DNA from 3 places in the Halodesulfovibrio sp. genome. Region 3 is predicted to be linked to each of the others. Evidence: predicted binding sites of a transcription regulator. Region 3 holds the regulator's gene; each other region holds the start of a gene.
What was found. The regulator sigma-54, encoded in region 3, starts transcription at its own class of promoters, with help from an activator protein. The targets are predictions, from matches to a motif close to CTGGCACGGNNNNTGCTT.

Region 1: the regulator sigma-54 is predicted to act here: its motif matches at 1,389-1,406, upstream of flgB (flagellar basal body rod protein FlgB).
Region 2: the regulator sigma-54 is predicted to act here: its motif matches at 1,078-1,095, upstream of N4A56_RS01155 (glutamine synthetase III).

What each region holds. Positions count from the first base shown of each region.
Region 1 is NZ_JAOARI010000035.1:120,046-122,320, forward strand. It holds gene fliF (flagellar basal-body MS-ring/collar protein FliF) at 1-66, opposite strand, end outside; gene fliE (flagellar hook-basal body complex protein FliE) at 116-442, opposite strand; gene flgC (flagellar basal body rod protein FlgC) at 465-905, opposite strand; gene flgB (flagellar basal body rod protein FlgB) at 905-1,315, opposite strand; gene N4A56_RS14090 (tetratricopeptide repeat protein) at 1,634-2,188, shown strand.
Region 2 is NZ_JAOARI010000002.1:248,443-250,717, reverse strand. It holds gene N4A56_RS01155 (glutamine synthetase III) at 1-993, opposite strand, end outside; gene N4A56_RS01150 (GNAT family N-acyltransferase) at 1,524-2,275, shown strand, end outside.
Region 3 is NZ_JAOARI010000032.1:118,188-120,462, reverse strand. It holds gene lptB (LPS export ABC transporter ATP-binding protein) at 1-399, shown strand, start outside; gene rpoN (RNA polymerase factor sigma-54) at 599-2,026, shown strand; gene raiA (ribosome-associated translation inhibitor RaiA) at 2,080-2,275, shown strand, end outside.

The sequences.
Region 1 (2,275 bases), on a different contig from region 3:
CGAGAGGGTAATACTCGACCAGAAATTTTTTGTGCGATCGACTGCATCGTTTAACATGGGGGACATTATTTACTCCGAAAAATACAGTTAATAAAAGGCGATATAACAGTGTGGACTAGAACTGCATTTTGCTGATTTCGTTGTATGCGCTAAGAACTTTGTTACGCACGGCAGACGTAAGGTTCATAGCTACACTTGCTTTTTGCAACGTAATCATAAGTTCGTGTACGTTTTGCTGTTCACCTGAGGCAAAAGACTCAACCATAACAGCTTTTTCCTGCTGCATGTCGTTTACTTTCTTCACAGATGCTTCAACAGTTTCCAAAAAGGATGTGCTTGGCTTTTCTTCGGATGCAGTGGACTGCTGCACCTTTTTGTTGCCAGTGGCAAAATTATTTAATGCTTCGGAATATGCTTTCATTCCAACATTCTGAATAGACATGACTTACTCCTGACTAACCGGCTTAGCCGCGACCAAGCTCTAACGCTTTGTTATACATAGTTTTGACAGCATCCATTGAGGAAATGTTTGCTTCGTAGCTGCGCTGGGCAGTCATCATGCTTGCCATTTCTTCAACAACGTTAATGTCCGGATAAAAAACGTATCCTTCCTCATTAGCGTCCGGATGCCCCGGCTCGTAAACACGCTTCAGCGGGCGGTCATCCTGAGCAACCTGCTGTACACGTACGCCACGCAGGTCTCTATCCATTGCAGACTGCATCTGCTTGCTGAAAGGATGATCAACTTCAGTTGCTTGCAACACAACAGTCTTACGTCTGTAAGGACCACCTTCCGGTGTGCGTGTTGTTTTAGCGTTTGCAAGGTTCATTGAAATAATGTTCATGCTTGTACGCTCAGTACTGAGCGCAGAAGCTCCGATATCGAGTGCTGTCATGAAATCCATTATTTAGCTCCACTTGAAATGACGTTTTTCATTCCGTCAAAATTGCTTTTTACCACTGTTGCCAGTGTGTTGTAGCGCATGGTGTTTTTAGCCATAATTGCCATTTCTTTATCCATGTCCACGCGGTCTTCACCGTGAACAACACGAAGCGGCATTTTCTTTTCCCATTCAGGACCGAAGTTTTTCGGATCAAACGCCGCCGGAACATGGTTACCGGCAGTACGGGTCATTTTGCCACGACCATCAATATTCAGCGCTTTTTGAAGATCTTCTTCAAATTTCACCCTACGAGCGAGATACCCCGGGGTCTTAATGTTAGCCATGTTACTCATGACAACATTCTGACGCTGCAACTGCATGTCCATAACTTTTGCACTGAGCAGTGTATGAGTTTCAAATAAACCTTTCATGCAGGTATCCTCCCTTTCACTAAAAAATCTTGCCGACAGTTTTTTTGTAAAATTGCCAACAGCACTTATTATAAAGCAAAAGGTGTTCCACTTTTTTATATTGTTGATTTTGTTTATATTTTTTAGAAATTGTCATTTTTTTATAATAGCAGGTACGGAAAAGTGACGGAGATTTGTCACAGATACAAAGGGGATAGGAGTATTTACTGGCACAGTAGTTGCTTAATTTTCTGTAACCACTCAAAAGAAGAACTATTTTCCTACACGCCTAATCGTGTAACCCTGTGGGGATTTAGCTAAACTAAATAAGGATACAGCATGAGCGATTACCAGACATTAAAAGTACTTGGCGAATACAATCTCGCATTAGGCGATACCCAGAAAGCAGTTGAATGCTTTACAGGCGCTATGGAGCTTAACAGCGAATCTGCTGAACCGCTTTTGGGGCTTGCGGCAGTATGTATTTTTGACGGAGACTATGACTCCGCATTAACATTATATATGAAAGCTGCCACACTGGAAAAAAGTGCACGGGCACACGCAGGTATCGGTCTTGTTCTTGCTGAACAGGGTAGAAACGATGAAAGTTTTACCCACTTCCTTACAGCATTATCCATTGACCCTGTGGACAAAGTAGCACTCAACTGCTTGCTTCAGCAGGGATACAGCACAGAACGTATCGACGAAATTCTTCCAGCATTTGCCCGCGCCTTAGAAGAAGACGATACTGACACAGCAGTACGCTTCTCTTACGCAACTTGTCTTTTCTCTACTGACCGTAAAGAAGAATCTATTGCTGAATTCAAAGAAATTTTACGCATTGACCCCGAACATGAAGCAGCAAAAGAAGTGCTAGCACATATTGCAGCATAACTACTTTTTATTGTTTGTAAAAAAAGCAAGGCACTCTATACTGAGATCTCTCTCAGTACAGAGTGCCTTATTTTTTATTCAGTTCCC
Region 2 (2,275 bases), on a different contig from region 3:
GTAGCGTTTTGCAACGCTTTTCATCACGCTCATAATCATCTGGTTATGGTCGTTTGCAAGGTTGGAATCTTCAAACATCGGTGCAATTTCGTACTGCCCCGGTGCTACTTCGTTGTGACGAGTTTTAACAGGTACACCAAGTTTGTAGAGTTCGCGCTCTGCTTCAATCATAAATGCGAGTACGCGCTTAGGAATAGTACCGAAGTAGTGGTCATCCTGTTCCTGACCTTTGGCAGGCTTTGCACCAAAGAGTGTGCGTCCGGCAAGGTACAGGTCTGGACGTGAGAAGTAGAAGTTGCGGTCTACAAGGAAGTATTCCTGTTCAACACCGGCGTAGTTCTGAATGCGACCGAAATCGTCGTGACCGAGCAGTTTCAGCAGACGGCTTGCCTGTGTATGTACTGCCTGGTTTGAACGAAGAAGTGGAGTCTTTTTATCCAGTGCTTCGCCTGTCCATGAAACAAACGCAGTAGGGATACACAGGAAAACGCCATTGTCATTTTCCAGAAGGTACGCAGGGTTCGTTAAATCCCATGCTGTGTAACCGCGTGCTTCAAATGTTGTGCGCAGTCCACCGTTAGGGAAGCTGGATGCGTCAGGTTCACCCTGAATAAGAGTAGAGCCGGAGAACTGAGCGATTGCGCCACCGCGTCCGTCTGGCTCAAGGAAGCTGTCATGCTTCTCAGCAGTAAGACCGGTCAGCGGGTAAAATACGTGTGTGTAGTGTGTGGCTCCGCGTGAGAGTGCCCACTCTTTCATTGCAGAAGCTACCGCATCCGCAATGGATGGGTCCATCTGTTCACCATTTTCAATTGTGCGTTTGAGAGATTTGAAAACAGCCTTTGGAAGGTGTTCCTGCATGACTTTGTCATTGAACACGTTACAACCAAAAAGGTTGGTTGGCTTTTCTTCCATGAAGTTTAAAGGTTTGCTTGTTGATGTTGTGTTGTTTACTGCCGAAATGGCATTAAGTCTTGCTAACGATCCACTCATGAAAATCTCTCCTTTGGACTGATTCGCGCAATATAATGGTACACGCTGCTTGTAAGCGTGTGCGTTTTGCTTTGCGAAAATATAAAGCATGGATAGTGCCAATCCTGTAAAATCAAGTTGTTACAGAAAATGCCCTTTCCTGTTAAAAGGTTTTTATGACAATTTTGTAATAAAGTAAACTCTGAAATCAGCTGTTTTGACAATATTGTCAAATGTAGTGTCTATAGGTCGTGCTTGTGTGTTTGTTAAATTACAAATTTGTTATTTATACAAATAACAGGCTGGTACTTTATAAAAAATATGGGGCAAAGTGCATTTGAGCGTAACAAAGAAAATGCATGGGCTAATTTTTTTCAAACTTGTAATGCTTTGTAATAAAAGATTTTTTATCGATTAAAATACTAAAAACCGCTACACAAATGGAACAGCGGTGTAATAATTTTACTCTATTATCCTGAAATATAGTATATGATGGAAGCACATCTAGTAACCGCAGTGTCGTTAGTGAATTTAGCCTTGAGAGGTTGGCTATGATGAGACGGAGCATTGAGCACGGAAATATTGACCTTAATTTTATCCCGCCTAGGGTTAAAAAAGTTTTGGCGCCGATCAAAAAGCCGTTGATGCATGTTACTCGTGTTGATGGTTTGGTTAATGTTTATGATAGCATATCAAGAAGGGAAAATCCCCTTGATTTTTGTCAGAATGGACTTGAATTACTCAATATTCAAGTTGAGGCCATTGGCAAAGGCTTGAGTGATATACCGTTAAACAAGCCTTTGGTGATTGTTTCTAACCATCCGTTTGGCGGTATCGACGGGCTTGCGCTTATGGCGGAGCTGCTGCCGCTACGTCCAGACTGTAAGTTTCTTGCTAATTTTATGCTTGGTGTCATGCCTGAACTGCGCCCTTGTATGATAGAAGTCAATCCTTTTGAGACAAAGGAAGCGCGACGATCCAATATTCGGGGGCTTCGCAGTGCTATTTCACATGTTGCGGAAGGCGGAAGCCTTGCTGTTTTTCCTGCCGGAGAGGTCTCCCATCTTCAGCCAAAGATGGGCGGTATTGTTGATCCTGTCTGGAATAGAAGTGTAGCGCGTATCATCCGTAAAACGAATGCAGATGTTTTGCCGCTCTATTTCCACGGGCGAAATAGTCTGTTCTTTAATATGATGGGGATGGTGCATCCCTTTGCACGAACAGCTCTGCTGCCAGCTCAGCTGTACAATAAGCGTAATAAAAAAATTACCTACAGCGTCGGCAATATTATTCCGTCTAACAT
Region 3 (2,275 bases):
TCGCGTGCCGATCAAAAAAAACGTGAAGAAGAGTTGCTGGAAGAATTTGGGATTACGCATATCCGTGACACACACGCTATGCATATCTCAGGTGGCGAGCGTCGACGTCTCGAAATCGCACGCGCACTTATTCGTGATCCTAAGTTTATTCTTCTTGATGAACCTTTTGCAGGCATTGACCCTCTCGCGGTTGATGACATTCAGGATATTATTCGTAAGCTGCGTGACAAAGGAATGGGCGTACTCATTTCCGACCACAATGTTCGAGAAACACTAAAAATTTGTGACCGTGCGAACCTTGTGTACGAAGGACAAATTATTCTTTCCGGTACGCCGGAAGAGATTGTAAACAACCCGAAGGCGCGCAGTGTCTACCTTGGCGAAGGTTTCACACTCTAGTGTGCTGATAAAAAATATAATTTGCGACCTTGCAACACAAAAAAGCCCGTCTAACGGGCTTTTTTCTTTGTTGCATATAACGTTCCTATATGGCAAAAAAGAGATTAGTTATGTGATTTGGAATGTTTTTTGATAGGCAGTACTCATACATTATATTTCAGCTTTTTAGCTAGTCGAACCACATAGGACATTCTTATATATGGCTCTTGAACTTCGCCAACAATTGAAACTTGCTCAGCAGCTTGTAATGACTCCGCAGTTACAGCAGGCAATCAAACTGCTGCAACTTTCCCGCGTGGAACTTGCTGAAACCGTTCAGCAAGAGTTGCTGGAGAATCCTTTTTTGGAAGAGTCCTTGGAAGAAGCCGCCAATCCAGACAAAACTTCCGCTACAGAACAGCGTAAAGATGAACAGGAAGCTTATGATAAAGAGCTTTCTAATAACGCTGACTGGGAAGACTATCTCGGTGATTTTTCAAGCACTACCAAACAGGTCTCAATGCGAGAATCTGAAGCACTAGAAGAAATGAGCTCCTTCGAAGCTCGTCTTGCTCCTGCTCCAACGTTAGATGGACACTTGAACTGGCAGTTGATGCTTTCTCCGCTTACTGAAGAACAAATTAAAGTAGGAGAGGTTATCATAAGCAGCATTAGTTCTAACGGATACTTACATGTATCAGTTGAAGAACTAGCGCAGCTTGCTCAAAGCGATACAGAAACTGTTGAAGAAATGATCGAACATATTCAGCAGTTTGACCCTGTTGGTGTGGCTGCTCGCACCCCGCAGGAATGTCTGCTCGTTCAAATTAAAGCGCTTAACTATGACCGTGATCCAATTCTTGTAGATATCGTTACAAATCATCTCGAAGACTTGGAAAAGCGTCGTTACAAACCGCTTGCTCGTAAATACAAAATTTCTCTCGAAGATCTCAAAGAATATTTGGATGTAATCCAAAGTCTTGACCCTATGCCGGGTGCACGCTTTGGTGGTGGAGAGGCGCAGTATGTTTCTCCAGATGTTTACATCTATGAATATGAAGGCGATTTTGTCATCGTTTTAAACGAAGACGGATTGCCGCAGTTGCAGCTGAGTGAGTTAACCGAGCAGCTTCCTAAAACCACGAATGCTGAAGAAAAAGACTACTATCAGGACAAAATGCGTTCTGCATCCTGGCTTATAAAAAGTCTGTACCAACGCCAACGAACTTTATATAAAGTAGTCGAAAGCATTATAAAATATCAAAAAGAATTCTTTCAAAATGGTGTGACAGCGCTGAAACCACTTATTTTGAAAGACATTGCAGATGATATCGGCATGCACGAATCTACCGTCAGCCGAATTACTACAAATAAATATATTTCGACCCCGCATGGTATTTTTGAGTTAAAGTTCTTTTTTAACAGTGCAATTGGCCTTGATGATGGAAGTCAGGTCGGATCAGAGAGCGTCAAAGCCCTCATTAAAAAACTCATTAGTGAAGAAAATACTAAAAAACCACTTAGCGATGAAAAAATCGGAGAAATCTTAAAAGAAAAACTACAGGTTAACATTGCACGAAGAACTGTTGCAAAATACCGTACCGCAATGAATATCCCTTCATCATCCAAGAGAAAGGTGGTATTCTAGAAGCGAAACCAGCTGACTCACAGGGTTTCAAAAGTATCCTATTAGGAGGCACCATGAACATCGTATTCACTTTCAAGAACTTTGAGCCTTCCAATCACCTGAAAGCATATGCCAAACGTCGCTTTAGCAAACTTGGCAGATTCTTACCGAACCCTGAACATATGGAAATGCAAGTCTCACTTTCTGTTGACAATTTCCGCCACAAAGCAGAAATTCTATTGGTATCGGACAACCTGAACTTATCCGCTA